3 regions of the Paenibacillus lutimineralis genome follow, and region 3 is predicted to be linked to each of the others. Evidence: riboswitches for the same ligand, from Rfam matches in the RefSeq annotation. Region 3 holds a riboswitch; each other region holds the start of a gene.

Region 1 (10,477 bases), 2.1 Mb from region 3:
GAACGATCCGCTGGATGTATTATCCAAGGTCGGCGGACTTGAAATTGCCGGCTTGACTGGGGTGATCCTGGCTGCTGCTGCTCACCATTGTCCGGTCGTAATTGACGGGTTTATCTCTAGTGCAGCAGCATTAATCGCGCAACGCCTTGCACCAGAAACTGCGCATTATATGATCGCCTCGCATGCCTCGCATGAACAGGGGCATGAGCAGCTGCTCGGTGAGCTAGGACTTGCCCCGATGCTGCATCTGGACATGCGGCTAGGTGAAGGCACTGGCGGCGTACTGGCGCTGCATCTGATCGATGCGATCTGCCGCGTAATGTCGGAAATGGCGACCTTTGAGAGTGCCGGAGTCTCTACAGGAGAAGGGGCTGGTCCGGAGGCAACCGTATGATCATTACGGTGACCGGTGGGGCGCGGAGCGGTAAGAGCTCTTTTGCCGAGAAATGGTGTATGAAGCATACGGGGCGAGGGATTTATATTGCTACGGCGCAAGCATTCGACGATGAGATGCGTGAGCGGATCAGGCTGCACCAGAGTGTCCGCGTGGACAGCGGTTTCCCTTGGGAGACGAAGGAAGAGCCGCTGCGGCTTGCCGCGCTGTTAAGCGAGCTGGCTCAGTCGAACAATCGTATATCTTCCTCTATCGAGGAGCCTGTGGCAGACGAACCTGTTGTACTGGTGGATTGTCTCACATTATGGCTCTCTAATGTTTTGCTCGCGTCCGGCGATGGGCCGGAGGCGGAGCCGCAAGTATTGGATGAGATCGAACGATTAGCTGCTGTCGTCTCAGCCTATTCCGGTAATTTGGTACTGGTGACGAATGAGGTCGGGGATGGCATCGTGCCTGAATACCGTCTGGGTCGAGTCTACCGGGATTTAGCTGGAATCATGAATCGCAAAATGGCTGAGATTTCACAGCAAGTGTTTCTCGTCACTGCGGGAATTCCAATTGAACTTAAGAGCAGGGAGTATCGATTATGAGACAAAAAGGACGGCCAATTTTGGCCGCTTTTCAATTTCTATCGCGGTTTCCGGTGCGGGCCGAGCTTGATTTTACGCCGGAGTTGCTGAAGAGGAGCGCCAAATATTATCCGCTCGTCGGTGCAGCGATTGGCATTGTTATTTGGATCATTGCGGTGGTGGCCAGCCTGGGGCTGCCTGTACTGCCGGTCTCGGTTATTCTGCTAATCGCTTGGGTCTGGCTGACTGGCGGATTACATCTGGATGGCTGGATGGATTCTGCGGATGCGTTCCTGAGCTATCGTCCCCGTGAGAAAATGCTGGAGATTATGAAGGACAGCCGAGTTGGGGCGATGGGTGTGTTAGCCTGTGTGCTGCTGCTGCTCTTTAAAATGTCGCTGCTTGCTACACTCCTAAGCCGCGGACTGTATGTATCTGGAGCGGCAATGATGACGGCTCCTGTGTGGAGCCGTTGGTTCATGTCGCTGGCTATGCGTCATTGGCCGACCGCGCGCGGGGGGGAAGGACTGGCCGGACGATTCCGGGGACAGAGCGGCAAGGATACGCTGCTTGCGACTTTACTGGCCCTTGTGCTATCGGCTGGACTGCTGCTGCTTGCCGCTGTGCCAGAGTGGGGAGATATGAATATTATCATCCCTATGGTCTATTATGTTCTTGCCCCTCTATTAGCTTGGGGAGTCGGTTCCTGGATGGCGAGCCGGATGAATGCAAGGCTGGGCGGCTTGACGGGGGATACCTATGGCGCGATCAATGAAGGGCTGGAAGCGGTACTGCTACTGCTCGCCTGCTTGCTTTTTCAATGAGTGAAGTGGAGGTTTGTTCGATGAGGCAAGAAGATTTATTAAGAGAGCAAGTTGATATAACGGAAAAAGATACAAAGAGGAATTGCGTAGACTCCAGCAATCGAGGCGCTGTGCTGATGCTGCAGGGTACGGCTTCTGATGTCGGCAAGAGTGTCATCGTGACTGCCTTATGCCGAATTTTCGTTCAAGACGGAATCAGAACAGCTCCCTATAAATCACAGAATATGGCGCTTAATTCTTATGTCACCGCCGATGGTCGGGAGATTGGGCGCGCCCAGGGAGTGCAGGCTGAGGCCTGTGGAATCGAGGCGTCGACGGATATGAATCCCGTCCTGATTAAGCCGACAGGAGATATGCACTCGCAGATCGTCGTTCACGGCAAGCCTTATCAGCATCTGAGCGCGATGAAATATCGTGAGGAGTTCCTGCCTGTGGCCCAACCGATCGTGATGGAGGCACTGAACCGACTGAGGGATGAATATGACCTCGTTGTACTGGAAGGTGCGGGAAGTCCGGCGGAGATCAATTTGAAGCAGCGCGATATCGTCAATATGAATCTGGCTGGGTGGGCGGAAGCTCCGGTCATTTTGGTGGGCGATATCGATCGCGGCGGGGTGTTTGCGTTTCTGGTCGGGACGCTCGAATTGCTGGAGCCCGAAGAGAGGGCCAGGGTGAAGGGCTTCATCATCAATAAATTCAGAGGCGATCTGGAGCTGCTTCGGCCAGGGCTGGATTGGTTGGAACAGCGGACAGGCATTCCCGTGCTCGGCGTGCTGCCCTTCCTGCCGGATATGGAGATCGAGGCCGAGGATTCAGTTATTCTCGACTCCTACGCTTCGATGCCTAAGCAGGGCCGTGATATTGATATTGCCGTTATTCGTTATCCCCGTATTTCCAATTTTACTGACTTCGACATGCTGGATGCAGAGCCGGACGTGTCTGTGCGTTATGTCCAGCGAGCAGCGGAGCTAGGAGAGCCGGATGTAATCATCCTGCCAGGCTCCAAGGATACGATTAGCGACTTGGCATTTCTGCGAGAACAGGGGCTGGACGGAGCGATTGAGCAGTATATGGAGAGCAGCACTCATTCGCAACTGGTCGGTATTTGTGGCGGATATCAGATGCTTGGCGATGTACTCCTTGATCCAGAGGCCGTTGAATCTGGCAAAGTGAATCAATCCCGTGGACTTGGCTGGCTGCCGCTGAGGACGACGTTTCTTCCTGGAAAAAAGACAATCCGCACCGCAGGACATGTTCTACCTGATGCCCCCCTCCACCTTTATTCGACGGAGCCTATTATCCCCGTTGGTGGCTACGAAATTCATTCCGGGGAGACGGTATACTCAAGCCAAGCTGGTTGTGTGTTAGAGTCATCTAACTCAGATACCGTAGTGAACTCAAACGATGTGACAAGAAGCACTGCTAGTAGGGAGAAAGAGGCAACTTCCTTATTCCTAGTTCAAAGCGTTGATGGAGAGGAACGAATGGAGGGAGTCTGTCGTATTGATGGGCGAGTGTTCGGTACGTATTTGCACGGTCTATTCAATAGTGATAGCTATCGCAGGGCTTGGTTGGATGGAATTAGACAAGCCAAGGGGCTGGAGCCTCTGGCTACGACATTCTCCGCCGCCGTAAGGCGAGAGATTGCGTTTGACCGACTTGCCGATCATGTAAGAGGGCATCTGGATATGGATCAAATATATGAGATTGCAGACCTTCCAAAGAATCCTCAGTTTTGACATACGCTTACATTTGTAATACGATGAATATACGCTTAATTTTCGAATGGTAAAGTCGAAAAGCGGGGGAACCATTTTTTGGGGCGAATCGTTGTGCATAGTACACGTAGGGAACCATCTTTCCCGAGTCCGTCAGCTAACCTCGTCAGCAGTGGATGGGTCATCATTTATACTGCTCTGCAATGACCCTGCTACGGGTCTTTTTGTGTTTATGGATCTTTTTATAATGACCCGTTATTACTCGGCATGTGATGCCTTGCGCTGCACTGTCATCTTTGGTTTCCGTGCTTCTTCTTTACGAATCGGCGTGTTGTAGAGATAAAGGAGGAGATGGTGTATGGCAAGCCCGAAGTACATTACAAATATCGATAGGGTGACGCAGTTGTCTCAAATGGAACGGGATCAACTTCGTCCGATTACTGACAAATTCGTGTTCCGGGCGAATGATTATTATTTGAATCTGATTGACTGGGACGATCCTAATGACCCGATTCGTAAGCTGGTTATTCCGAATACCGGGGAATTGCGGGAATATGGGCGCTGGGATGCTTCTGACGAGGATACGAATTATGTCGTACCTGGCTGTCAGCATAAGTATCGGACAACGGCGCTTCTGATCGTCTCTGAGGTATGTGGTGCTTATTGCCGCTACTGCTTCCGTAAGCGGTTGTTCCGCAATGATGTGAAGGAAGCGATGGCCGATGTAACACCGGGGATTGAATATATCTCCAGACATTCTGAGATCAACAATGTGTTATTGACGGGCGGGGATAGTCTGATTCTCGCAACTACCAAGCTGCGCACTATCCTCGAACGGCTGCGGTCGATCGATCATGTGAAGATCATCCGACTTGGCTCGAAAATCCCTGTCTTTAATCCGATGCGGATCTATGAGGATCCTGATCTATTGCAGTTGATCTCTGAATTTTCCTCAGCGGAGAAGCGCATTTATGTGATGGCGCATATTAATCATCCGCGGGAGATTACGGCGGAAGCGCGCAAATGCTTCGAGGCACTACATAAGGCTGGAGCCATTGTCGTGAATCAGACGCCGATCCTGAAGGGGATCAATGATGACGAGAAGGTGCTTGGGGAACTGCTCGACAAATTGTCCTGGGCAGGTGTAACACCTTATTATTTCTTCATCAACCGTCCGGTCGCCGGCAATTCCGATTTTGTTATTCCGCTGCAGCGGGCATATGAACTGGTGGAAGGGGCTAAGGCCCGTACTTCCGGCTTAGGCAAGCGCGTTCGCTTATCAATGAGCCATACATCCGGTAAAATCGAAATATTAGCGATCGAGAACGGAATGGCGTATTTGAAGTATCATCAGTCCCGTGATGATGAGTATGGGAAGTTCATGATGCTTGAATGTCCAGAAGATGCAGCCTGGTTTGATGATCTTCCTGGCAATGAGTCGTATTGGAAGAGACCCGAGAAGAAATTGGCCGAGGTCGTCTCGGTGAATGAATTATAAGAAGAATTGATTCTTTTAACACGGAAGAACCGCCGGAATCCCATTTCCGGCGGTTCTTCTTATGATCTATCCCTCTTAAACTTTGAATTTATTTATAGCCTCTCTCAAGGAAAGAGCATGATGATGGAGCTGTTCAATGGCTCCGACATGGTTCTTCATTTCTTCGATTTGCCGGCTGGTGTTGTTGGAGATTTCTTCGATGCTGAGAAGAGATTTTCCGGTAATATTGGCCGATTCTTCAACAGAGGCAGTTACTTCTTCCGTGCTGGCCGAGATTTCCTCGGTTGCCGCTGAGACGGATTGAACGCTGGAGTTAATCTCCGAGATCAGCTCGGTCAAATGGCTGAACGCCTGCTCTGCCTGATTCACTTGCTCCGTACCAGAACCAATCTCATTAGTGGCACGCTGCATCGTCTGCATTGAGCTTACAGTCTCTTCCTGAATGCTTAACAAGTTTTCGCTGATCTTCGTTGTGGCATCCTTCGTCTGTTCAGCAAGCAGGCGAATTTCTTCGGCGACGACGGAGAAGCCTTTGCCATGCTCTCCAGCCCGTGCTGCTTCAATTGCCGCATTCAGAGCCAAAATATGAACCTGTTTCGTAATACTTGTGATCAGGTCTACGACCTGAATGATGGATGAAGCACGTTCGTTCAAAGTTGAAATATGCGTGAGCAATGCTGCTGCGGCCTGCTCAACAAGTTGCATCTGACGGGTCGCCGACTTGGCCAGCTCATTCCCGTTGTCAGCCTCATCTGAAGCTTCACCAATGCGTTCTGTCACTTCAGCGGAGGAACCGGCGATATGCTGGATCCCTAGTGAGATCTCTTCCATTGCTCGGGCATTCTCTGCGGCCGCTCCGGCGATTACGGTGCTGCCTTTCTCAATTTTCTGCATCGAGTTGCCGGAATGCTCGATCAACTGCTGGAAGGTGTTCACAGACTGATAAATCTGATCGGAGCCTTGGATCACGCCATGGGAGCTATTTTGAACCTTGGTAATCATTTCTTTTAGCTCGGTAATCATCGTTTGGAAGCTGGCCGAGAGCTCAGCAATCTCATCATGTCCCGTAATGGTAATCTGTTGAGTTAAATCTCCTTGTGCCATTTGCCTAGTTACTGTAGCCAATTTCTTAATCGGCTTGATGATCCGTCTGCTGTTCACATAAGCTGCGATCAGAGCTAGGACAATGACAATGGCAGCGATTACGATTCCGGTCCATAAAATCTGATCTTCCTTCTGCTTGATAAAGTTCGCGTCCATACCTACAGCTAGAACAGCTGTGCTTCCAGACAGGCGGATATATGCAGTTTTGTGCACGCCATATTGATCACTGTACAGGTCGCTAACGCTCAGTTTGCCAGGATCTTTCATCTTCATCGCTTCCTGGATATCAAGCTCGTCCCCAACCTTCATGATCGAATCTTGATTAATTCCAATCACGATTGCCTTATCTTCTTTGACATCAAGAATATAGGCGGTATGCAGATGGAATTCCTCAACCTTCTTGCTGAGATAGGACTCTACAGCAAAGCGCGAATTTTCATTTCCTTTAATAAGCTGGAGGGCTTGTGAATTATCAAGTCCTTTGTATATGTCCCTGGAGCTTGTATGCAGAACCTCATCGAATTGAGGCAGTACATTGTCGTCAATAATGCTCATAGCAATAAGGTAGAAGCTTGTACTGAATAAAATGGATGACAGGATCGTGATGACCGCAAAAGTCAGCATAAATTTGCGACCAATGGAATGTTTGAATTTTCGCATTATATCCCCCTGAGTTTCTATTAATCTAGTTCTTTATTCCTGTTTATGTAGTTCAATTGGAAAAAAAGACATATAAAAGTATTGTAAGACAAAATGAAACGTTTAAACAATGATATTATTTATTTTTTTGATGATAGCGATTTCATTGTTTCGAGAAAGTGAATTTTGACCATTTCTTGGTCAATTCTATTGATTAAAAACGAACTTTTTGCACAACCTCTATAATGGAAGAAATAATAGGGTGGCAACTTGCGAAAAGCTATGTTATCGTAGAAAATGCTGATTTGAAAATCAGCCGCGGTTCGTAACCATCCCGCGTAACCAAAACTAGGAGGCGTGTTATGTTTAACTTTTTCTGGGGCCTTATATATATGCTCATAAATCTCACCTTCTTCCTGATCTGTTATCGCTGGTTCGGCAAGAAGGGATTATATGCCTGGATCGGGGTTGCCACGGTCATCGCCAATATTCAAGTCGTTAAGACGATTGATATGTTCGGCATTGTGATGACACTTGGCAATACGATGTATGTAAGCCTATATTTGACGAGTGATTTGCTGAATGAGAAGTATGGGCGTCAAGAGGCCAAAAAGGCGGTATGGTTCGGGTTCTTCACGCTGATTATGACAACGATTCTTATGCAGATGGTTCTTGTGTTCCAGCCGCAGCCAGGTGATCTGGCGCAAGATTCGCTTAAGACGATCTTCGGGTTAATGCCAAGATTGGCGCTGGGTAGTTTGACCGCTTATTTCATCAGTCAGTTTCTCGATGTCCGCCTGTATTCTTGGATTCGCCGTTTCTATCCTTTGCGCAATCAGCTCTGGATTCGAAACAACGGAAGTACGATGATCAGTTCCTTTGTCGATACGATGATCTTCTGTTCGATTGCCTTCATTGGTAAATACAGCTTCGACGTATGGCTCGAAATCCTGTTCACTACGTATATTATAAAATTTGCACTAACTGCGGTGGGTACGCCTTTTCTGTACATTGCGCGTAACTTCCATCCAGACGGTGAGCCGGAACTCGATCAAGTGAAATAAATCAAAAACCTCCAGGGCCGCATTCGCGCGCGTCTTGGAGGTTTTGTTGTTGATAGAGCACAGTTCTTGCTTTTGTAGATTAGTCAATAAAAGTGAGCTGCTTCGGAAATTGAGTCAGCACATCAACGCCGGATTCGGTAACAAGCACATCGTCTTCAATCCGGACGCCGGCGATACCGGGAACATAGATACCTGGCTCGACGGTAAATACATTGCCAGCTGAGAGCGTAAGTTCATTCAATCCATGAACGGATGGGAATTCATGAACATCGATGCCGAGCCCATGACCAAGGCGATGCAGGAAATACTCCCCGTAACCAGCCTCGGTAATTAAATCTCGGGCAGCTTTATCGATCGAGGCGAAAGTGACGCCAGGACGAATCTGGGCAATTGCCACTTCATTAGCGGCAAGTACAGTATTGTAGATCCGGGTCTGTTCGTCCGTGATATTTCCATAGGCGAAGGTACGAGTAATATCCGATGCGTAGCCGTCTGCGTAGACCCCGATATCGAACATGACCAGATCGCCACGACGCAGCTGTCTTTTGCCTGGAACTCCGTGTGGCAGTGCGGCATTCTCACCGAATAATACCATCGAATCGAAGGAAGGACCGTCTGCTCCCAGCTTGCGAATCTGGTATTCAACCTCAGCTACCAATTCATTCTCGGACACGCCTTCCTTCACCTGCTTGAGCGCCGCCTGCAATACTTGCTCGATCAGGGAAATGGCGTGGCGCAGCTTGCCGACTTCCTCAGGAGATTTATGCATCCGCAGCTCCCGAAGCCAAGGACCTACATCGAAGCTTGCCGAGAAGGAGAGGGCTTCTAGCAACGCTTCATAGCGCGCCATGGACAGGTTTTCTTTCTCGAGACCCAATGTACCGATCTTACCTTGTACCTTTGCCGCTAATATTTGATAAGGATTATCGGTATCTTGATGCGTGATAATGTCGGTAATATCCGACGCCGCCCGGGCGGCTTCTTCATCGAGGGCGGGGACGAGCATGAAAGGCTCATGGCCAGTCTGTAACACGGCTCCCAGGAATCTCTCATGGGGGTCGCTCAGAAAGCCCGTTAAGTAATATACATGTTTGGGATCAGTAATAAGCATGGTATCAATCCCGGATTGCTTCATATTTTGTTCAAGTCCGGACCATTTAACATTCATAGTTGTAATACTTCCTTTCTCAGATAACTATTCAATATTATTATAGGCTAATTGAGTCGTTGACGATAGTTCGATGAATGGCGGGCTCTTGCAGCAAAAAAAGAAGATGCCCAGGATAGTATCCCAAGCATCTTTATTAAATATCTAATTATTAAGCAGGTGTTCCGTCCTTCCTGAACACCCGTACAATTCTGTGGATGAGCGCGGCAACTGCTGCGGTAGGCCAGAAACTCTGCATACTAAAATGCAGCTGCTCCTCCTCGAAGGACATTTTCTCATAATAAGCACTTTGCTCTTCACTGCTTTTATGCTTCTTCTTGCGAAGTTCGCCAATGTATTGGTATTGAATGACAACCATGAAAATAAAATAAGCACCAAGACAACTACCGACAATCGTCCAGATAATCCAGTTTTCCATAGCTGATCCCTCCTAATTTCATCTTAACATAATTAGCAAATATTACAATGTTATTGCACATTTTAGGAGATGAGTGGAGGTGTGGTGGAGAGTCCGATATAGTTCTAATGGATCATGATTTTGGTTATAAGGATTGACAAAAAATGTTTGAGAGTTATTTACATTTGTTGCATTCCTACATACAATGAGATTGTTATTCAAATTTAAGTTATTGGGAGGTTGCAAAGTGATCGCTGAGAGAAAGGACAAGACCAAGTTCATATTGTTCGGCTTGCTGCTCGGCATACTAATGTCAGCCATGGACAATACGATCGTAACAACGGCGATGGGAACGATCGTCTCCGAGCTAGGCGGGATGGATCAGTTCGTATGGGTCACCTCCGCATATATGGTAGCAGTTATGGCAGGGACGCCGATCTTCGGCAAGCTGTCCGATATGTACGGACGGAAACGGTTTTTTATCTTTGGTATCGTGACGTTTATTCTCGGTTCAGTGCTATGTGGAATTGCAACGAGTATCGTTCAACTTAGTATTTTCCGGGCGATTCAGGGGATTGGCGGCGGTGCGCTGATGCCGATTGCTTTTACGATTATTTACGATATCTTTCCGATTGAGAAGCGTGGTAAAATGACAGGCCTAATGGGGGCTGTATTCGGTACTTCGAGTATATTTGGTCCGCTGCTCGGTGCATTCATTACAGATCATCTAGGCTGGAACTGGGTTTTCTATATTAATGTACCTATCGGTATTATCGCTCTCGGCTTGATTATTGTGTTCTATCATGAATCGCTGACGCATGAGAAACAACGGATTGACTGGGGCGGAGCTTTTACGCTGGTCGGCGCTGTCATCTGCCTGATGTTTGCTCTTGAACTGGGTGGAGAGAAATATGCCTGGAATTCCGTTGTCATTATCAGCCTGTTTGTTGGATTCGCGGTATTGTTCGTTGCCTTCCTGCTAGTGGAGGTACGGGCTAAGGAGCCAGTCATTTCGTTCTCCATGTTCAAAATTCCATTGTATGCTACAAGCAGCTTGCTTGCTCTGTTCTATGGTAGTGTATTTATTATTGCAACGGTATAT
Region 2 (10,477 bases), 930 kb from region 3:
CATTTGTAGAAGCGCATCGGGAACCCGCTCCCGAACCCGGATTCCGGTCAGACGTTCCACTGCATCATTTAAACTCTCAAGATGCTGCACATTGACCGTCGTAATAACGGAAATACCTGCTTCGAGAATTAGCTGTATATCCTCATATCGCTTCTTGAACCTGCTTCCTGGAACATTGGAGTGTGCCAATTCATCGATCAGAACAACCTCTGGATTACGATGCAAGATCGCTTCTGTATCCATCTCTTCCAATTCAGTCTGCCGATACTGCCATTTTCTCCGCGGAATCAACTCCAGCGTTCCGACCTGCTCCTGTGTTTCCTGTCTGCCGTGAGTCTCAAGCATTCCAAGGATAATGTCAATTCCTTTTGCCTTAAGATGATTACCTTCCCGCAGCATGGTATAGGTTTTACCCACGCCTGGAGCGGCCCCGATATATACCTTCAGCGAACCCTTATGAAGATTCTTTGTCTGCTGGTTGGCTTCCTCCCAGCTTGCCCGGCGAAACGAAGCGCCCATATCATGATTGAGCTTGGCAGGACGCATGGCCATGATCCGCTCGCCCTCGCTCTCGGCGCGATCAGCCATCAGGAATAAATCCGTACTTCGCAGCTTGCGCAGCAAGCCTTTAATAACCGAGCCTTTTCTTAATTCCTGCCATATGCTCATTTTGGAGTGGCCCATTACGATCCGTGTTATTTTACGCTCCAACGACAGTTCGGCAAGCTGGCCTGCCAGTCTCCTTCGTCCTTGTAAAGGTAGCTCGATGAACTCGGCATCGATCTTATCGCATAGTTGCTGAATCGAGCTCTTGAAGGCCCTCTGCTCTGGCGTCAGCTTCACGCCCGGCTTCATATATACGACGACAATAAGCTCCCCATTCAACCGCTTGGCGATCTGCTGCCCACGTCTGATATAGATTGAGCCGTTCCAATGATATTGGACGGACACTAGAATTCGCTCCGCGGTTCCCGAAGGACCGACAAGCCCTTCTGACATGCGATGCTTATCCAGCATATCGTTTACCCCATTGGCCATCAACCTAAGAGACAGCTCTCGAAGTACAGCTACATTGTCCCTACGGCAAATAGCTGGATGAACCTTATGACCGAGTAATCCGTCTTCAACCCGCTTCAGCAAAGTCTCAGGTGATACATCGATTAATCTGACCTCATCGGCCATATCCAAGGTTTCCGGCGGTACGGTATTCTCTGCGCGAATTCCTGTATAATGCCTGGCAATGATGTCTGCGCCGGACAATTCGTATACATTGATTGTCGTAATAACACTGATCCCTTGTTCCAGCAGAAATGAGATATCCTCGAGACGAGTTGCGAAGCGCGCCCCTTCCCGATTGCGGTGAGCCAGATTGTCAACGAGCACTACTTCCGGATTGCGCAGCAAGATTTGATCCAGAGGAAGATCCTTCTTCTCTACTCCCTCCTTCATCCAGTGAATACTCGGCATTCGTTCGATTCCGTGCAGCTGCTCCACCGTCTCTTGGCGCTGGGAAGTTGTGACCGCACAAGCAATCACATCGATTCCCTGCGATTTCAGAAGCTGTCCCTCGCGCAGCATATGATAAGTTTTGCCCGCGCCGCTAGTTGCGCCAATCAGAACCTTAAGTTTGCCACGCCGCATCCGTTCCATATATTGCAATATTTCTTCAGGCGTCTTCCTTCGATAGGTCATTGACATTTTCACCCCCCGCCCATTATTCCGCCAGAACAAGTTAACCAGATTGGATCAAACTAAGAGTTACCTCTTGCGATTTGCTCCTGCAGCTCCATATTAAGCCGCAGCACATTTATTCTTGGTTGACCGAAGAGACCCAGATCCCGTCCGCTCGTTGCATCCTGTACCAACAATTCCAATATATCCACCGAAATACCTGTCAGCTTGCTGATTCGCGGAATCTGTGATTCCGCCGCTTGCGGCGTAATATGAGGGTCAAGTCCAGAGCCCGAATTCGTAATTAAATCGATGGGAAGCTTGCTTAACGGCATATCTAGATTGTCCTTCTTCCATGCTTCTAGCGACGACTCCATCCGCTGCATTAGCTTCGGGTTGGAAGACGCGTAATTGCTAGAGCCTGAGCCTGCTCCATTGTAATCGATACTGGATATTCGTCCATGGAACAGCTTCGGATCCGTGAAGGACTGACCGATCAACTCGGAACCAATGACATCCCCCTGGCTATCCTTAACTAAACTTCCGTTCGCCTGCCATGGGAATAGTATCTGTGCCAGACCTGTACTTGCCAAAGGATAAATAATACCGCAGAGAACGATAAAAATGATACTGAAGCGGAGAGCAGCCCATAACGCCGAGCCTGAAGCAGACAACCACGATTGCTTACCTGATTTAATAACAGCCATCTTTGATTACTTCCTTTCTGAGCGCCTGATTTAGACCCATAAATGTACGAACAAATCAATCAGTTTAATTCCGATGAACGGGGCAACAACACCACCCAAACCAAAGATTAGCAAATTTCTGCTTAGCAGACGCTGCGAGCTCATTGGCCGATACTTGACTCCACGCATAGCAATTGGGATCAAGAGCGGAATAATCACCGCATTGAAGATTAAGGCGGACAGGATGGCCGAGAGCGGCGAACCAAGCTTCATAATGTTAAGTGCACCCATCTCCGGGATTGCCAGCATGAACATCGCTGGTATAATTGCAAAATATTTGGCGATATCATTAGCAATACTAAACGTAGTTAACGCTCCGCGAGTCATCAAGAGCTGCTTGCCAATCCCTACGACCTCGATCAGCTTGGAGGGATCTGAATCGAGATCCACCATATTCGCCGCTTCCTTGGCGGATACCGTCCCGCTGTTCATCGCCAGGCCTACATCCGCTTGGGCTAATGCGGGAGCATCATTCGTCCCGTCACCCGTCATCGCAACTAGCTTCCCTTGTGCCTGCTCACGACGAATGACATCGATCTTATCCTCTGGCTTGCACTCAGCGATGTAATCATCCACTCCAGCTTCTCTTGCAATCGTAGCAGCAGTCAGTGGATTATCACCCGTGCACATAATCGTTCGAATCCCCATTTTCCGTAACTGCTCGAATCGTTCTTTCATGCCTGGTTTAACCGTGTCCTTGAGATGAATAATGCCATAGATCATTTCATCAACCGCAACCGCCAACGGCGTTCCACCCGCAGTAGCCACTTGATTAGTAATTGCCTCCAGGTCAGCCGGAATATGTCCGCCTTGGCTGCTGACCCATTTTATAATCGCATCAACAGCCCCCTTGCGTACTCTTCTGCCATCCTGCAGGTCGACGCCGCTCATACGCGTCTCGGCTTTGAACTCAATGCTCTCCCCGGCAGCGGCCAGGGATTCGTCATATTCGAGCCCTTGTCTGCGAAGCAATTCAAGCACCGAGCGACCTTCTGGCGTCTCGTCAAATCTTGAAGATACCGCAGCCCAACGGGCAAGTTCGTCTTCAGCCCTACCATCAACGGGGAGAAATTCAGCTGCCATTCGGTTCCCAAATGTAATCGTACCCGTCTTATCGAGGATCATTGTATTCACATCTCCGGCAGCTTCTACGGCCTTACCGGACATCGCCAGAACATTGTATTGAGTTACCCGGTCCATTCCGGCAATTCCGATCGCGGACAGCAGCCCCCCGATCGTCGTCGGAATTAGGCAGACAAGCAGCGATACTAGCACGGTGATCTCCAGATGAATATTCAAATAATCGGCAATCGGCTTTAAGGTAATGACCACAATCAGGAAAATAACCGTTAATACGGTAAGCAAAGTTCCTAAAGCAATCTCATTCGGTGTCTTCTGACGTTCGGCACCTTCAACTAATGAAATCATTCGGTCGATAAATGACTGTCCAGGATCACTCGTAATACGAACAACAATCCTATCACTAACCACCAGAGTTCCGCCTGTAACTGAACTGAAGTCGCCACCAGCTTCTTTTATAACTGGAGCCGATTCACCCGTAATCGCAGATTCATCAACCGAAGCCAGCCCCTCGATAATTTCACCGTCTGCCGGGATCATCTCCCCTTGCGATACAACAACAACATCGCCTTTGCACAGCTCAGAGGAAGGTACGCTTCTCGTACTACCGCCTATTAGTTTGTTAGCCATAACTTGCTGCTTCGTCTTCTTCAAGCTGTCCGCCTGGGCCTTCCCTCTTCCTTCCGCAAGAGCTTCAGCAAAATTCGCGAACCATATCGTAATTAACAGGATCAAGAAGATGGCCACGTTGACTCCCGTATTGTGATCTTTACCAAGCAATCCAGGGAACAAAATTTGTAGGAGTACGAGGAAAGCTCCGACTTCTACGACGAACATGACCGGATTCTTGATCATCCATATCGGATTCAGCTTCTTGAAGCTGTCCAGTACGGCTCCTTGCATCATTTTTCCGGATAACATCGATTTATGCCTAGTGCTCATGTTTAGCACACCTCTTTGATTTATTTTAGCGTCAAATATTCAGCAACAGGACCTGCGGCAAGAACCGGCAGAAAAGTAAGAGCTCCGATAAGCAATACCGTCCCTACGAGAATTCCAGCGAATAATTTATTGTCTGTCCGCAGCGTGCCGATGGTCTCCATGACGGGTTCTTTCTGCATTAAGGATCCTGCAGCAGCTAACAAGGCAATCATAGAAACATAACGGCCCAGGAGCATGACCAATCCGGTCATGATATTCCAGAACGCTGTATTATCCGCGAGACCCTCGAAGCCGGAGCCGTTATTTGCTGCAGAGGATGCATATTCATACAGTATTTGCGACAGTCCATGATACCCTGGATTCGTAACTGCGCCATACCCTAAGCCAGTCATAGCACTGATTGCCGTCGGTGCAAGCACAATTAAGGGATGAACAAGAATCGCAATAGCGATCAGCTTCATCTCCCTAGCTTCAATCTTCTTGCTGAGGAATTCAGGCGTTCTGCCGACCATTAATCCACAAATAAATACACCGAGTATGGCGTACATCACCATGTTCATAAGTCCGACGCCCTTCCCACCGAAGACAACGTTCAACATCATCTGGGATAGAGCTGCCAAGCCGCCGAGCGGAGTAAGCGAATCATGCATATTGTTGACGCTCCCCGTAGTCGCGGCGGTGGTAATCGCCGTAAAAAGTGCCGAGCCCGTAACCCCGAAACGAACCTCTTTGCCCTCCATATTTCCTTGCGTGACGTCTATCCCAAGCGTATGAAAGAGCGGGTTCCCGGCCTTCTCGCTGAAATAGACCAAAGACAGAAATGCAAGGAACAAGACCATCATCGCTGAGAAAATAACCCAACCCTGCTTCTTATTGCGCGCGAATAAACCGAATGTATAAGGTAATGACGCGCTGATCACCCACATTGACCACATCTCAATTGCATTCGTCAACCCGCTTGGGTTCTCGAACGGATGGGATGAATTGGCTCCAAAGAATCCACCACCGTTCGTGCCCAAATGCTTAATGGATTCCAGCGAGGCCACCGGTCCAAGCGAGATTCGCTGTACAGTCCCTTCCAGCGTGTTCACTGCCGTGGTAGGCTGCAAGGTCTGCGGAACCTGGAGCGCGACCAGTAGCAGCGTCACGATCAGAGAAGCAGGCAGAAGAATACGGACAATCGCCTTCACAAAATCCTCAAAGAAATTCCCCAGCAGTTGGCCTCTTCCTGTAATTCCGCGGATAAAAGCGATAGCGGCGCATAACCCCGTAGCGGCTGATGTGAACATCATCATTGTGATTACAGCCATTTGCGAGAAATAGCTAAGCCCTGTCTCCCCGCTATAATGCTGCAGATTCGTGTTGGTCATGAAGCTGATTACCGTATTGAATGCCAGTGTCGGCTCCATGCTGCCGCTTCCTTCGGGATTCCATGGGAACCACTGCTGCAGACTGAGAAGTAGAAAACTGATTGTCATCAATACCACATTCGTTGCCAGCAGACTGATCACATATTTCTTCCAATCCATCCCTTCGCGCCGCCTATAGCCGGCTATGTTGAAAATAAACCGCTCCATTGCTCCGAAGATGCGATCACTTCGATTCGGTACATTTGAGAAAACATGATATATATAAGTTCCAACCGGCTTCACCAGCAACAATATGACGCCAATCACAATGAACATTTGTAAATAATCCATAACACACTCACCCCATCTGGAATCCTACTTAATGATTTTTTAGCTCTAGCTTATTGCTCAAGCTTTGCTGCAAGCAGAAATCCAACCTCTCCGCTTACGGAATGAATGACATAAGAAGCTCCTAACCCTTTGTAAATCATGCGCGGATTTCTATTCGGAGTGATAATGAAAATCTGATCACGCGTCCATCTCCGACAGATTTGCAAATAGCGACAGGTTAATGTCATGCTCATTTCAAAAATATAACAGCGTCCGATCGGAAACGGCGGGACGATCCAGCTCTGCTCGTCATCCGTCTTGATGCGCAGTACATGTCTTACGCCCAGTTTATGAAGGACTTCTTCCTCCTTCTTGTTGTTCACCAGGACCGCAAAATTACGCTTCGCCGCGATCAGCAGCAAAATAAACTTCAGTCCAACCGGATTCGGTGCTGCTACTAGAACAAACTCTTCCTCCACTTGAGAACACCCTCCTCGAATTTGCAGAGGACAACACAAAAGAAGCCGCAGGAAAGATAGTAACCTTCCCCGCGGCTTAATGAGTGGTCTTAGACCCACTACCCGACCTTTGGTGGTTGCCTCTTCCTAGACGCTTACGAGGTTAGCTGACGGATTCGGGCGCGGAAGTCGCCCTACCTTGGAGAATACGTTTATCCTCCAAGCGATTCACCCCATGGAACTAAGGTTTAGAAGCCCGCAGATCGGGCATCACTCAGTACCGTTGGTTCCCCCGCTGCTGTCATATTCACGACAGCATTCAGCGAATTTTAATTGATGTTGCATTGTATTTTAGTTCATTTTTCAAATTAGAGCGCAAAAAACCACAGAGGCAAACGGTCCTCTGTGGCCGAATTCGTTGCGGCTCGCAGTCACCTTTCCTCTCTCATACCCACGCTGACGAAGTTAGCTGACGGATTCGGGCGGTGAGAGTCGCCCTACCTGAGAAGAGTCCATGGTCTCTTCCTCAGGATTCACCCCTGTCCGAATGGCCTGTGTTGGCTCTCACACCAGCCCTGGCCATTCAGACGATGAGCAAGCTGCGTTGATCATCACACAGCAAGCTCTTGTTGGTTCCCCCGTTCTCTGGAACATCCCAGAGATTAAGCGATCGGAATTGCTTAATATTGATTATGGATTGAATCATACCGCTGCAAGGTTTGACTGTAAAGCCAACTTCCCGGCAAAAAAGGCGATTAATTTAAAGGAATACGAAAATATACCGCTTACATTGATGCAACACTCTCTAATTTTCGCTATAGCTCATTTCTACTCTTGATTTTAAATTCTTTTATAAGGCTCCCACAGATTATAGTAACCGACCTCTTGACTCTCCCCTTTACTGGAACGTTATACTCGGTAAGCAAGTGCAAGCCTATTTAAATTACCTGCAGGGATGTGTAGCCATGTTCAAAATCAGTGAATTCTCAAAAATCAGCCAAGTATCCGTCAAGACGCTTCGTTACTACGATCAGTTGAATCTACTCAAGCCGGACTTCACGGACAAACATACGGGTTATCGGTATTATTCAGCGGATCAAATGCTCCAATTGAATCGGATTTTGGCATATAAAGAGCTTGGCTTCTCATTGGATCAAATCCGTCAAATGCTAGACGAGCAAATTCCGATCGAACAAATCAGAGGCATGTTCCGGGTGAAGCAGAATGAGATTCTGTCTATTCTGGACAGAGAACAAGCCCGGCTTGCTCGGATCAAAGATCGGCTCAGCTTCATTGAGAATGAAGGCACAAACTTGACCAGACACGATGTTATTTTAAAAGAAGTCGAGCCTCAGCTCGTGATGTCTTACCGTCAGAGAGCTTCGCTAAGCCAGATTCCCGAACTGTTCAGGCAGCTTGATTCCCAGCTTTCCAGTTCCGCTCCGTCTTCTTTAACGCAGATGGTACTCTGGCACGGCTGTGATGAATGTGATGACGATATTGATATTGAAGTCGCACGCGTGCTCCCGCAGGAACTGACGAGTCGTCCTCCATTTATCGTAAAGCAGCTTCCCCAAGTTCTGCTAATGGCTACGCTTGTACATCATTGCCGCACAACAGCACCTTGCACAGCCAGTACGGAATTGGCTCTATGGATCGAACGTAATGGATACCGGATGATAGAAAATGAGCCTCGGCGAGAGATCTGTCTTCCTCATGACAAATCAATCGACCCGGAAGCCTATATAGCTGAAGTTCAAATTGCCGTCGTTAAAGCTTGAAATCGAAAGAAGCTTATCAGAAAGGGGTTCATATGACAAAGTATCATAAACGTTTGGTTTTGAATTTATTTGTACTTACCTTCGTATTGGGAACGAGTGAATTTGTTATTGTCGGACTGTTGAGCGAAGTAGCTGCGGGGCTCCATATCGGGATTTCAACCGCAGGAAGCTTAGTATCGGTCTTTGCGATCACTTTTGCGATCGGTACGCCAATCCTGACGGCCGTGTTCAGCAGGTTTGCTAAATACCCGCTTATGTTATCCTTGATTACCATCTTTATTGCCGGAAATATAATGACAGCACTTGCCGACTCTTACGAGCTTCTCCTAGTGTCCAGAATGATCACTGCGCTTGTAACCGGGGTGCTGATCGCCCTTGCCATGTCAGTGGCCAGCGAGAGCGTACCGTTGGAGAAGAGAGGATCCGCTGTCGCTATCATTTTTGCCGGATTTACCATCGCAAGCGTCGTTGGGGTGCCCCTTGGCACTTTAATCGGACAACAATACGGCTGGCATATGGTCTTTTGGTTCACCGCTTTATTAGGCGTCATATCATTGATCGCAAGCTCTGCAACGATTCCCAAAGCACTCCAAGGAAATCGTAGTTCATTGCAAAAACAACTCGGTCTATTTGCTAATTCTCGCATTATCATTGCGTTTTTTATTCCGGCTTGCAGCATCGCAGCTACTTATACTGTATACACCTACCTGACCCCGATTTTACAGGATGTAATGGCTGTTCCTACACCATATATTAGTCTGGTATTTTTGCTCTACGGCGTGGTATCCATTTTCAGCACGTTCATCGGCGGTAAGTTGGCGGCAAACAATGGCATCAGTAAGCTGCGGTTCGTATTTCTGGCACAGGCCATCATTCTTGCTTCACTCTATCTGTCTTCCCGTTCGCTCGTGGCAGGTTTAATCAGCATTTCTTTGATAGCTTTGCTGGTATACACGATGAATTCCACCATGCAGCTGTATTTCATCGATCTGGCCGATAGGCACTCACCAACTGCCAGAGATTTGGCTTCGTCGTTAACGCCTGTGTCCGTCAATGTAGGCATCGCCCTCGGTTCGACCCTCGGCGGCTTCGTTACCACAAGCAGTCGATTGATCGATGTGTCTTGGACCGGCGGACTAGTGGCGATTGCCGCAGCCGTTTTGGCCGGGATTAGCTACCGCCTGGATCATAATAGCTCACAGTTATGCAATGATCCAGCAGGTGCAAAATGTTAAAACTACAGCTGATAACCTAAAAAATTTTACTCATGTCTCTCCTTCGTTATAATAGAGTTAGTTCATTATTCTGCCAAAGGAGCGATATTCGTGAAACTAACGTATCTCGGACATTCATGCGTATATTTAGATACTGGCGATTACCGTCTGATCATTGACCCATTCTTGACCGGAAATCCTAAAGCAGCTGCTGTGGCTGAAGATATCGATGTCGATTATATCCTGCTTACCCATGGGCACTCGGACCATATTGGGGATGCTGAGGCGATAGCCAGAAGAACTGGAGCCACCATCGTAGCTATCGTTGAACTGGCTGACTTCTTTGAGCAGAGAGGGCTTAAGGCGACAGGAATGAATCTGGGAGGTTCGTACAACTTCCCGTTTGGCAAGCTGACCTTCACTCCGGCTCTCCACAGTTCTTCCGTTGAAGTGAACGGAACGAATGTCTACCTGGGGGTTGCCGCAGGCATTGTACTTAACATCAACGGTTTCACCGTATATCATTGCGGCGATACCGCATTGTTCAGCGATATGAAGCTAATCGGAAGCAAGCATAAGATCGATCTCGCTTTCATCCCAATCGGCGATTTCTTCACAATGGGACCGGAAGATGCCCTGCTCGCTGCCGAATGGATCGGTGCCAAGCATGTGGTCCCCGTTCACTACGATACATTTGGCATCATCAAGCAGGACGGAACACAATTCGCCCACCAATTGCAAAAGCTTGGCATATCCGGCCATGCCCTGCTGCCAGGCGAAAGCCTCGATAAAACGCAGTTGGAGCGTTAATTGGCCTATCTCGTCTCACTAACCGACCGCTCAAAGCGGGCAAAATAAAAAAGCTGCCTATAAGCAGCTTTTTTATTTCTAACGAAACTACAGACC
Region 3 (10,477 bases):
CCGATCCTCGCCGCTGCGAAGCATCACAATCTTCGGAAATACTTCTTGCTTGTGACCCTCCACTAAGATCAGATCATAACCGCCGAAGCGCTCAATTAATTCCTTTAATGGCGTCTCCTGTTCTTCTATCAACGCCGTCTGGTAAGGAGAAGTGATCGCGATTGCCACTGCACCATGTTGGCGATAAGCGTACGTATCCGTCCCACTATGATCCATCTCAAAGCCATGAGCATCATGCTTAATCACCGCTACTCGCAAATTCATACTGCTGAACAAGGACAGCACTCTACCGATCAGCGTCGTCTTTCCGCTGTCCTTATAACCGACGATTTGGATGACGAACGGCTTACTCATGGTTCACCATCCCCCGCCAGGCAGCTTCAGCACCTTAACCCGCTGTCCAGCCTGAACCCCGGTTGTCGTTGGTGGTATAACGATCAGCACATCGCTGTCCTTGATCGTGACCATTACGGACGACTCATCAAGTAAGGCTGGATAAGCGATAACCTTCCCGGAGGAAAGATCCAACCTTCCTCTTACGAACCGAGTGAAGTTGTTAATTTTCATATAATCGCTACCCAGCTCAGCGCAGATCTCTGCCAGAAATGGCTTCTCTCGGCCAAGCATCCCGCCAAGCAGCGGGCGTACAAATAGCTCGAAGCCGACGAAGCAAGCACCAGGATTACCGGAAAGCGCGAATAGCAGCTTCCCGTTCTTAACTGCCGCTGTTGTCACACTGCCCGGACGCATCGTCACTTTGTTGAACAGCATTTCTACATCCGGCCCCTTGACCAGATCAGCCATAATGTCATAATCGCCGACGGACACTCCACCGGTCGTTATCACAATATCATAGTCGGTCAAAGCCTGCTCGATGATCCGCCGGGCCTTGTCCAATTGATCGGGAATCGCTTCAAGCAGATGAGGTTCCCCTCCCGCTTCAATGATCTGACTCGCCAGCATATAGGTATTGCTATTGCGGATCTTGCCATCCTGCAGCGGCTCATCCACCTCTAGTAGCTCAGAGCCGGTAGAGAGAACAGCGACCCGTGGACGCTTCATCACAGGAACCGAGGCCAGGCCGAAGGTAGCCAGTACCGAGATCTCGCCAGCCGACAGCTTGCGTCCCTTTTCTAGAAGCCTATCCTCTGCGGAAATTTCAAAGCCGACCGGAGTAATATTTAGACCTGACGAAATCGGCCGTTTTAGCTTAATATAAGTTCGTCCATCCTGAATCTCTTGCTCCGTCATCTCTAGCATAACAACCGCATCAGCTTCATCGGGCACCTTTGCACCAGTCATAATCCGCGCCGCTGTGCCAGGAACAATAGGAACGGAAGGCAGACTGCCGCAAGGGATGTTATCCACTACTTGTAGCAGAACTGGCTCTTCAGCATGGCAATACTCTGTGTCGCTGCTCTTGACCGCATAGCCGTCCATGCCCGAACGGCGGAAGAACGGATATGGATGTGGTGCAACTACATCCTCAGCCAGAATCCTTCCCATCGATTCAGCAAGCTTCACTTGCTCTGTTCCGCTCGGAACGATGAATGGCATGACACGGGCTTGGGCCGCTTCGACGGATACGGCCTGGCGACGGAATTTATCTTCGTTTGTTTCTGCTGTGTTATTCATGTCTCTTTTCCCCTTCCTATACGGAACAGGAGCTGAGATAATCGCCCAACACAGCTTCCGTACGATCCGACACTTCGGCAATTTCAGCCTTGCTTAAGTGATCATAATGAATGCCCATGACGACGGTCACGGTACATTTCAATCTCCGGGCTGCCTCCCTTGCCATATTGACAGTCAAGACATGTTCTTTATGCCCCGGTACTGCGGAGGTCTCAACCTCTATATTTTCACCATTCCAATAAGCCGTTGAAGCAGCCCCTATATGTTCGACCCCACCGGTAACCAAGATCACTAGATCGCGCCCTATGGGAACGGCCTGCAATTTAATGTCTTCAAACGCCATTTTCCAACCCCCTATGAACATCCTTCCCCCATTTTATAGGATGCCACGGATTTCGTCCAAGGTGGAAATGTTCTCAGCGATCATGAATTGCTCCACTTGATCAAGCAAGTCCTCTCCAGCCCGCAAATTCATGAAGTTATAGGTTCCAACCTGAGTAACTGCCGCACCGGCCATAATGAATTCGATAATATCTGTTCCGCTGCAAATTCCGCCCATTCCCATCACCGGGATCGATACAGCCTTGCTCACCTGATGCACCATGCGCAGAGCGATCGGCTTGATCGCAGGTCCAGATAAACCGGCATAGAGATTGTTGAATACGCTGCCGCGTTTGTATATATCGATCTTCATCGCCGAGAAAGTATTCACGAGGGATACACCATCTGCCCCTTCCTGCTCACACATGACAGCCATGCCGACAATATCCTCCGCGTTCGGGGACAATTTGATGACCAGCGGCAGCGAAGTCGCAGCACGTACCTTCCTGACGACCTCACGTGCCGTCTCCGTCTGGATGCCATAAGCCATCCCACCCGCTTTGACATTTGGACAGGAAATGTTGAGTTCGATCATCTCGACAGCCGGGTTACCACCAAGCTCCCTTCGCTTCGCATCCGCTTCGATCAGTTCAGCTCCCTCCACATAGTCCTGGATCGTATTCCCACCCAGATTCACGATGCGAACCAGATCGAGCTGCTCCCAGCGCGGACACTCTTCACGTAGGAAGGCTTCGACTCCCGGATTCTCCAGACCGACACTGTTCAGCAATCCGGACGGTGTCTCATAGACTCTTATTCCATCATTGCCGGCCTTCGGATGCAGAGTCAGCCCTTTGCCAGAAATTCCACCAAGGCGATTCACATCATAGATAGCCCCATACTCCTGTCCAAATCCGAAAGTACCGGAGGCCATGACGATGGGATTCTTAAAAGTCAGCTTACCGAAAGAACATGACAAATCGATCATTCAAATACAACCTCCTCTGCCGGAAATACAGGACCATCCGTACATGCCTTCTTCCGTTTGTCTTTACATTTCACACTGCATACCAGACAGGCTCCAACTCCGCAAGCCATCCGGTTCTCAAGCGATACATATACTTTAGCGCGTCCGGATGATGCTTGTTGCTTGCGCTGCACAGCGTGCAGCATCGGATGCGGTCCGCAGGCAATGATCGTATCATAATCTTCAAAATCGAGATCATCGAGAATCACACCGCCCACATTGACATGTGTCTGTCCAGCCGACGCTGCGCGGAATTCTTCCACCATATAAGGCTCGCGACTGAAGCCGAGATACACATCGGCACTCGGAACCTGGCGCAGGGCATAATAAAACGGGGCAATCCCGATTCCCCCGCCAATAAATGCCGTCTTGCCTTCCGGAGCTTCAAATCCATTCCCGAACGGACCATCCAGCTTCACCTGATCTCCTTGCTTCAATTTTGAGAATGCGGTCGTTCCCTCACCGACGACGAGATAAAGAAATTCAATCCGTCCAGGCGTAATATCGAAAATACTCAGCGGCCTGGACAGCAGCGGATAATTGTCCCATGCGCGAATCATGTAAAACTGGCCCATCTTACCGTCGAATTGACCAGCAACGGCCAGACGAAAAACTCCTGGTGCTACTTCCTCATTGGATATGACTTCCGTCAAATTGTTCAGTCCCCTTTCTATAGACGCCTGCTTGATTTTATGCACTTCATCTAAAGATGCAATTTTTCTTATCAATCAGTCTGTGACAAACATCACTTCAATACTTTTTGAGACCCGAGTAAAGCGCTTACCCTAAAAATTAATCATTCCCTCATATTTTTCAATAATAATGGGCATACCAGATCATGACATTTATTTTGGAGAAGAGGTAATGCTATGTCCACAAAACTCAAACACTGGATGATCGTCTGTACCATCCTGCTCATGTTGTTTCCAAGCTCTGGAAGCATTGAAGCCAAACGGTCGTCACCGGGTGCACCGGGTACGGAGGACACGGCACCTACATCCACTGAGACCAGTGAAAAGCCGCTTAATCTAGCCGAGCTGCAGCGTAAGTATTCCGAGACTTTTGTATTCCGTGGTCCCCGGGTGAAGCAGGTCGCCCTTACGTTCGACGATGTGCCAGACCCCCGATTCACGCCACAAGTGCTGAAAATACTGAAGCGTGAAGGTGTCAAAGCTACATTCTTCGTCGTTGGCAGCCGGGCAAAGAAACATCCTGATCTCGTTCGGAAAATCCACCTTGATGGTCATATTATCGGCAACCACTCCTATACTCACAATCAATTCAAGAAGCACTCGATGCAGGAATTCCAATCCGAAATATTGCGAACTGAGAAGGTGATTCAGAATATCGTTGGCTATCGTCCGAAGTTGATTCGGCCTCCATACGGTGATATTAATGAAGCCCAGGTTCGTTGGGCAAAGCGGCATAGCTATAGAGTTGTGAATTGGAACGTCGATTCCCTGGATTGGAAGGGGCTCGACAAGAATGAGGTCAAACAGAATGTGCTTGAGACGGTTGGCCCCGGATCGATCGTTCTCCAGCATGCTGGAGGCGGCTCGGGCTCCAACCTGAGCGGCACGATCGAAGCTCTTCCTGAGATTATTGAGCAGCTCAAATCCAAAGGGTATCAATTCGTTAATGTAGCCGATATGCTGCAAACCAAGAAAAATAAATTGTAACAGTAATAGGGCCCCACCGGAACAGCTAGCTGTCCGGTACGGCCCTATAATAATTCACGCACTATTAATCTATTAGTTTACTATTTCAATACAAATAACTTAACATCCTGGTAGCCAAACTGATTCACAAATGAGGTGCTGCCTGGAATGAAAATATCAATTCGGTTGCCCTTAATGGCGCCACCAATATCCGTTGCTGTCGCTACAAATGCTTTCTTAGGCAGACCTTCATGATCATGGCCGGTTACAAGTACCTTAGTACCGAGAGGAATGATTTTCGGGTCAACTGCAATCGTTCCAAGTTTAAGCGCATTGCCATAATAATCTACAGCCCCGTATCCACCATTCTCGCTTGGTGCAGAAGAATAAGCTGTCGCCTTTACATTCATTGTCTTGGAATAATTAAAGCTCTTGCCCCAAGCCTCTACCACCTTCTGATCGGCAAATACGCTGAGCGTAGGTAAAATAGCTGCGTTGCCCGTAGACTCGGTCTTCACTTCCAGAGCAGACATCGTATTGCTCTTATCATCAGGGATTGTGATGCTAAGACCTTCATATATATTCGTTGCCTTGACGGAAGGATTCGCTGTCATCAGCTTATCCATAGGCACTCCATACTGCTTCGACAGTGTATAGAATGTATCTCCTTCCTTCGCTGTATGTAACGAGTCAGCCAGCGCAGGAACGGATGTCATCGCTCCAAATAATCCAGCAGAAATAAATGCTGTCTTCATAATACGCTTGAATGTCCATGTATGTTGTTTCTTCATGTTGTCCTCCTTTTATGCGCCTGCGGAGTTAGTTGTCGGATTCGGGAAAAGGAAGTTTCCCTACGCAAGAATAGTAACAATAGTTAAATTTTTGTTACTATTTCAACCACGCTTCACCCCAAGATAGCCAATTTGTCATGACTCAATTCCAAATCAGCCTTTCGTTAAATCGTCCCCCGCACTTGTTCTAGTAAGTTTCGGCTCATTGAATATATCACAACTTTGTAACCAATAGCTCATGTAATTGTTACCATTTGCGCACAAAGCCTGATATGACACGGTATTTTTTAAGATTAATAATGACAAGATCGAGTAATATGTATGCTATAAAATCGGTACTCATAGCAAAAACACCGCGCACTGGAAACAGTGTGCGGTGTCAAACAAATCGATATGGTTATAAGAAAGTTAGAGTACTTTGCTCAGGAATTCCTTCGTCCGCTGCTCCTTAGGCGCACCAAATACCTGCTGTGGCGAGCCTTGCTCCAGTACCTGACCCTGATCCATAAAGATGATGCGATCGCCAACCTCGCGGGCAAAGCCCATTTCATGCGTAACGATCACCATCGTCATTCCTTTGTCGGCCAGCTTCTTCATGACATCGAGCACCTCTCCGACCATTTCGGGGTCAAGCGCGGAGGTCGGTTCATCGAACAGCATCACATGCGGCTCCATAGCCAGCGCTCTGGCAATCGCAATCCGCTGCTTCTGTCCACCAGACAATTGCGAAGGATAGGCATCCCGCTTATCCTGTAGACCGACGGTCTGCAACAGATCCATCGCTACGGCTTCTGCCTTGTTCTTCTCCATCTTCTTCACGCGTATAGGCGCAAGTGTGATGTTGTCGAGCACCGTCTTATGTGGAAACAGGTTAAACTGCTGGAACACCATCCCCATCTTCTGACGAGTCATATTAATGTTATGCCCACGTGCAGTAATCGATTCGCCTTCGAACAGAATCTCTCCTTCAGATGGGGTCTCCAGCATGTTAAGACAACGCAGGAACGTACTTTTCCCCGATCCGCTCGGACCGATTACAACGACAACCTCCCCTTGCGAGATCTCAAGGTCTATCCCCTTCAAAATGTGGAGATGGCCGAATTTTTTATGCAAATTTTTAACGGTTATCACTGGCCTTCAACTTCCTTTCGAACACACCTAAAACCCGAGATAGTGTGAATGTCAGAATAAAGTAAATCACTGCAACGATCAGATACGGTGTCATCCCGTTATACGTAATGCCAACGACTGAGCCGGATTGGAAGATCAACTCGGTCACACCGATAATGGAGACGATAGAGGACTCTTTTATAATCGTTATGAATTCATTGCCGATGGCCGGAAGCACCGATTTTATCGCCTGCGGAATAATGATGAAGCGCAGCGACATTCCCTGCGACATCCCGAGCGATCGCGCCGCCTCCCCTTGTCCACGGTCTACACCTTGAATACCTGCACGGAAGATTTCCGCCAAATAAGCCGAGCTATTGATTGACAATGTAATCGCACCCGATTGAATCGGAGTAAAATTAACGCCGAATAATTGCGAGAAGCCGTAATGAATAATCAACAGTTGTACCATCATCGGCGTTCCACGCAGGAACTCCACCCAAGCGTGGCCGATGAAACGGACGATTTTTAAGGGCGACATCCGCACCAAGGCAACCACAAGCCCGAGAATAAAACCGCAGATGACACCGATCGCAGCCAGCAAGAGCGTATACTGCACACCGGTGAAGAAGTAATCGCGGTAATCCCAAAACATCGTAAAAAACTTCATAACCAGATCATTCCTCCAATTTCATCAGAAAACTTGCTAAAAAGCAGAAAATAGCGAAGCTTCTCCGCTATTTTCTAGAGCAATTCCTTAAAGATGCAACGCCTATTTCTCAGCCAATTCACTGGCCTCAACAATAAACTTATCGATACTTCCATCTTCCATGAGACGAGTCAAAGTAGCATTAACCTTATCAAGAAGCTCCTTATTGCCTTTCTTTACAGCGACGATGTATCCATCATCCTCTACCGGCGGCTGAGCTTCGGAAATCGTCAGACCTTCGATATTACTTACATACGATTCAGCCACAGGGCCCTCAATAATCGCTACGTCTACACGGCCTGTTTTTAGCTGCATCATAATATCTTGAGTTTTACCCAGGGAAGTAATCTTGGCATCCTTGATCGTCTTGGCGATATCCTCCTGGATCGAACTCTTCTGGACACCGATCTTCTTGCCTACCAATGCATCCATCGTCTTGTAGTTGCCTTCTTCTCCGGAACGAGTAACGACAGCCTGTGTAGCCGTGAAGTAAATCTTCGACATATCTACTTCCTTCTGACGATCAGGGGTTGGACTCAAACCGGAAATAGCGAGATCAATCCGTCCGCTGTTCAATTCATTCATCAGAGAATCGAATTGCAAATCTTTGATTTGCAGCTCAGCGCCCTGTTCCTTGGCAATCTCCTTGGCGATCTCAATATCGAAGCCGACAATTTCATCTTGTCCTTGATCATTTTTAATATGGAACTCATATGGAGCGTAGTCCGCGCTAGTGCCGAGCGTTATAATCTTCTTACCAGCGTTGCTGGCGTTGCTCCCTGCACCTTGCGCGCTCCCGTCATTATTTTTATTTTGTCCGCATGCTGCAAGCAAGCTGGTTACCATCAATAGAGCTATAACTAATGTTCCCCACTTTTTCATTTCTCTCTCTCCTGTCATGTGCTTTCTTTGATTACTTGGCCAATTATAAAACATAATGCATATATATGCAAAGGTAAAATATGATACTTCATCATTTATTCACAGATTCTTATCTAAGTTCTGATATTAATTTATCTATGGTTAATTAAACTGAGCTGATGATATTAACAATATCACAATAATTAACCCTGATTATTCCATAAAAGCGATTTCTAAGTGTATAAAATCACGTTCATATGCTGTGTCGCGTTAAAACGTTAGTGAATATTTATAAGTCAGCTTATTTTATTTCATCTCTTTTATTCAATTCCAAGGAGCTTGGACATAATAGGACAAAGGAGTTGAACCTTATGCTGCTGGAAGCTCTATATCATGTTCCACGAGACAAATGGGCCTATGCCTACGATAATTCAACGATTCATCTGCGGATTAGAACAAAGCGTGATGACCTCGAACAGGTCATTGCCATGACTGGGGATAAATATAATTGGGCCGGTACTTATCAGGAATATCCCATGGAGAAGGCAGCTCATGATCGCATGTTCGACTACTGGGAGGTCGACGTCCGCCCCCGCTACAAGCGCTTATCCTATGCCTTCAAGCTCGTTGCTGGTACTGAGACGATTTATATGCTCGATTCCGGATTACAGCATGATCCCCCCTCCCCTCCGGGAGAATGCTTCGAATACTCCTATATTCATGAGATTGACGTATTCAAAGTGCCGGAATGGGCCAAGGAAGCTGTGTTCTATCAGATTATGCCGGAACGGTTCGCTAACGGGAATCCAGATAATGATTCGAAGCCTGTAGAAAAGTGGGGAAGCCCCCCAAAATTCGATAATTTCTTTGGTGGGGATTTACAAGGGGTATTGGATCATCTAAATCATCTCGTCGATTTGGGAATCAATGCGATTTATTTCACGCCTTTATTCACTTCGCCATCCTATCATAAGTACGATACGACAGACTATCGGCAGGTGGATCCTCATTTCGGTGATAACGCTCTGCTTAAAAAGGTCGCCGTGGCCTGCCACGAACGTGGAATTCGCGTTGTACTCGATGCAGTCTTCAATCATTGTGGCGAGCAATTCCCTCCGTTCCAGGATGTATTGAAGCATGGGCAAAACTCCAAATATGCGGGCTGGTTCCATATCAATGAGTTCCCAGTGAAGATTAAGGACGGAGTTCCCACCTATGATACCTTCGGTTTCTTCGGGAATATGCCCAAATTTAATACGGCTAATCCCGAAGTGAAGGAGTATCTGCTAGGTGTAGCCGAATATTGGATCAGGGAGATTAAGCTTGATGGCTGGAGGCTCGATGTCGCCAATGAGATCGATCACCATTTCTGGCGTGATTTCCGTAATGTCGTGAAAAGGGTAAATCCGGAGGCTTATATTATCGGAGAAGTATGGAGCGATTCACTGAACTGGCTGCTGGGCGATCAATTCGATTCCGTCATGAACTATCCATTTGCCGACAAGGTACTTGAATTTTTCTGCGGTGGAATGGATGGCTATAACTTCTCAAATGAGATGGGTTCACTCGTTATGCGGTATCCCCAACAGACGAACGAAGTGATCTTCAATATGCTCTGTACACATGATACCCCGCGGCTTTTGACCCGGGTTGGCGGAGACAAAAGAAAGCTTAAGCTCTGCGTCGTCTTCTTGTTCACTTATATCGGCACACCTTGCATCTTCTATGGTGATGAGATCGGCTTAACAGGGAATACGGATCCTGATTGCCGTAAATGTATGGAGTGGGACCCTCTGAAGCAAGACCGTGAGTTGCTCGATTTCTATAAAATGATGATCGCCTTGCGCAAGAAACATGTCGTGCTTAGACAGGGGCGCTTTCGCTTTCTACAAGCCAAAAGCGGCAATCCCTGCATCATTTATGAGCGACTGGATCAGAGTATGCACTTCACAGTCTGGATGAATAATACGGATAAAGCGTGCGTGCTATCGCATCCGATTCAGACAAGCGATTGGCAGGATGCCTTAACCGGCGAGAGAGTTGCTCCCGACTCGGGCACAATGAACATCAGCCTGGACCCGTATGGCTTCCGTATTCTGTACCGACACATCAAATGAACATCAACAAGCCGGTAATCTGGTAGACCGATCCATATCGAGCGGATCTCACCAGTCCCGGCTTTTCTTTATACAGTCTTAAGCCTTGCGTAAATTTCGCTATACTGTCTTGCCGATTGCTGCCAACTATAGTCTCCGGACATCGCTGTCTTGACGAGACTCTCCCAAATTTCCGCTTGTTCATAGAAGGAAACAGCTCTGCGCAGCGTGTATAACAGATCATGAGCATTGAAGTCATGAAAGGTAAA

Evidence for each region. A riboswitch is a leader RNA that binds a small molecule or an ion and turns the genes downstream of it on or off. The one in region 3 is predicted to bind cyclic di-AMP.
Region 1: another riboswitch for cyclic di-AMP. It lies ahead of EI981_RS21465 (KamA family radical SAM protein); the one in region 3 lies ahead of EI981_RS11590 (3D domain-containing protein).
Region 2: another riboswitch for cyclic di-AMP. It lies ahead of EI981_RS16130 (hypothetical protein); the one in region 3 lies ahead of EI981_RS11590 (3D domain-containing protein).

Annotation. Positions count from the first base shown of each region.
Region 1 covers NZ_CP034346.1:4,796,744-4,807,220, reverse strand. The annotation lists gene cobT (nicotinate-nucleotide--dimethylbenzimidazole phosphoribosyltransferase) at 1-394, shown strand, start outside; gene cobU (bifunctional adenosylcobinamide kinase/adenosylcobinamide-phosphate guanylyltransferase) at 391-984, shown strand; gene cobS (adenosylcobinamide-GDP ribazoletransferase) at 981-1,787, shown strand; gene EI981_RS21470 (cobyric acid synthase) at 1,904-3,526, shown strand; cyclic di-AMP (ydaO/yuaA leader) riboswitch at 3,549-3,692, shown strand; gene EI981_RS21465 (KamA family radical SAM protein) at 3,864-5,003, shown strand; gene EI981_RS21460 (methyl-accepting chemotaxis protein) at 5,079-6,767, opposite strand; gene EI981_RS21455 (queuosine precursor transporter) at 7,109-7,810, shown strand; gene EI981_RS21450 (M24 family metallopeptidase) at 7,890-8,978, opposite strand; gene EI981_RS21445 (DUF3949 domain-containing protein) at 9,130-9,396, opposite strand; gene EI981_RS21440 (MDR family MFS transporter) at 9,626-10,477, shown strand, end outside.
Region 2 covers NZ_CP034346.1:3,654,334-3,664,810, forward strand. The annotation lists gene EI981_RS16110 (histidine kinase) at 1-1,692, opposite strand, end outside; gene kdpC (potassium-transporting ATPase subunit KdpC) at 1,752-2,378, opposite strand; gene kdpB (potassium-transporting ATPase subunit KdpB) at 2,409-4,439, opposite strand; gene kdpA (potassium-transporting ATPase subunit KdpA) at 4,460-6,139, opposite strand; gene EI981_RS16130 (hypothetical protein) at 6,190-6,597, opposite strand; cyclic di-AMP (ydaO/yuaA leader) riboswitch at 6,714-6,911, opposite strand; cyclic di-AMP (ydaO/yuaA leader) riboswitch at 7,016-7,255, opposite strand; gene EI981_RS16135 (MerR family transcriptional regulator) at 7,542-8,357, shown strand; gene EI981_RS16140 (MFS transporter) at 8,390-9,592, shown strand; gene EI981_RS16145 (metal-dependent hydrolase) at 9,683-10,381, shown strand.
Region 3 covers NZ_CP034346.1:2,721,614-2,732,090, reverse strand. The annotation lists gene mobB (molybdopterin-guanine dinucleotide biosynthesis protein B) at 1-354, opposite strand, end outside; gene EI981_RS11615 (molybdopterin molybdotransferase MoeA) at 358-1,635, opposite strand; gene lpdD (prenylated flavin chaperone LpdD) at 1,652-1,978, opposite strand; gene EI981_RS11605 (dihydroorotate dehydrogenase) at 2,012-2,944, opposite strand; gene EI981_RS11600 (dihydroorotate dehydrogenase electron transfer subunit) at 2,941-3,636, opposite strand; gene EI981_RS11595 (polysaccharide deacetylase family protein) at 3,853-4,662, shown strand; gene EI981_RS11590 (3D domain-containing protein) at 4,743-5,432, opposite strand; cyclic di-AMP (ydaO/yuaA leader) riboswitch at 5,434-5,645, opposite strand; gene EI981_RS11585 (amino acid ABC transporter ATP-binding protein) at 5,841-6,563, opposite strand; gene EI981_RS11580 (amino acid ABC transporter permease) at 6,550-7,197, opposite strand; gene EI981_RS11575 (transporter substrate-binding domain-containing protein) at 7,315-8,133, opposite strand; gene EI981_RS11570 (alpha-glycosidase) at 8,484-10,229, shown strand; gene glgA (glycogen synthase GlgA) at 10,298-10,477, opposite strand, start outside.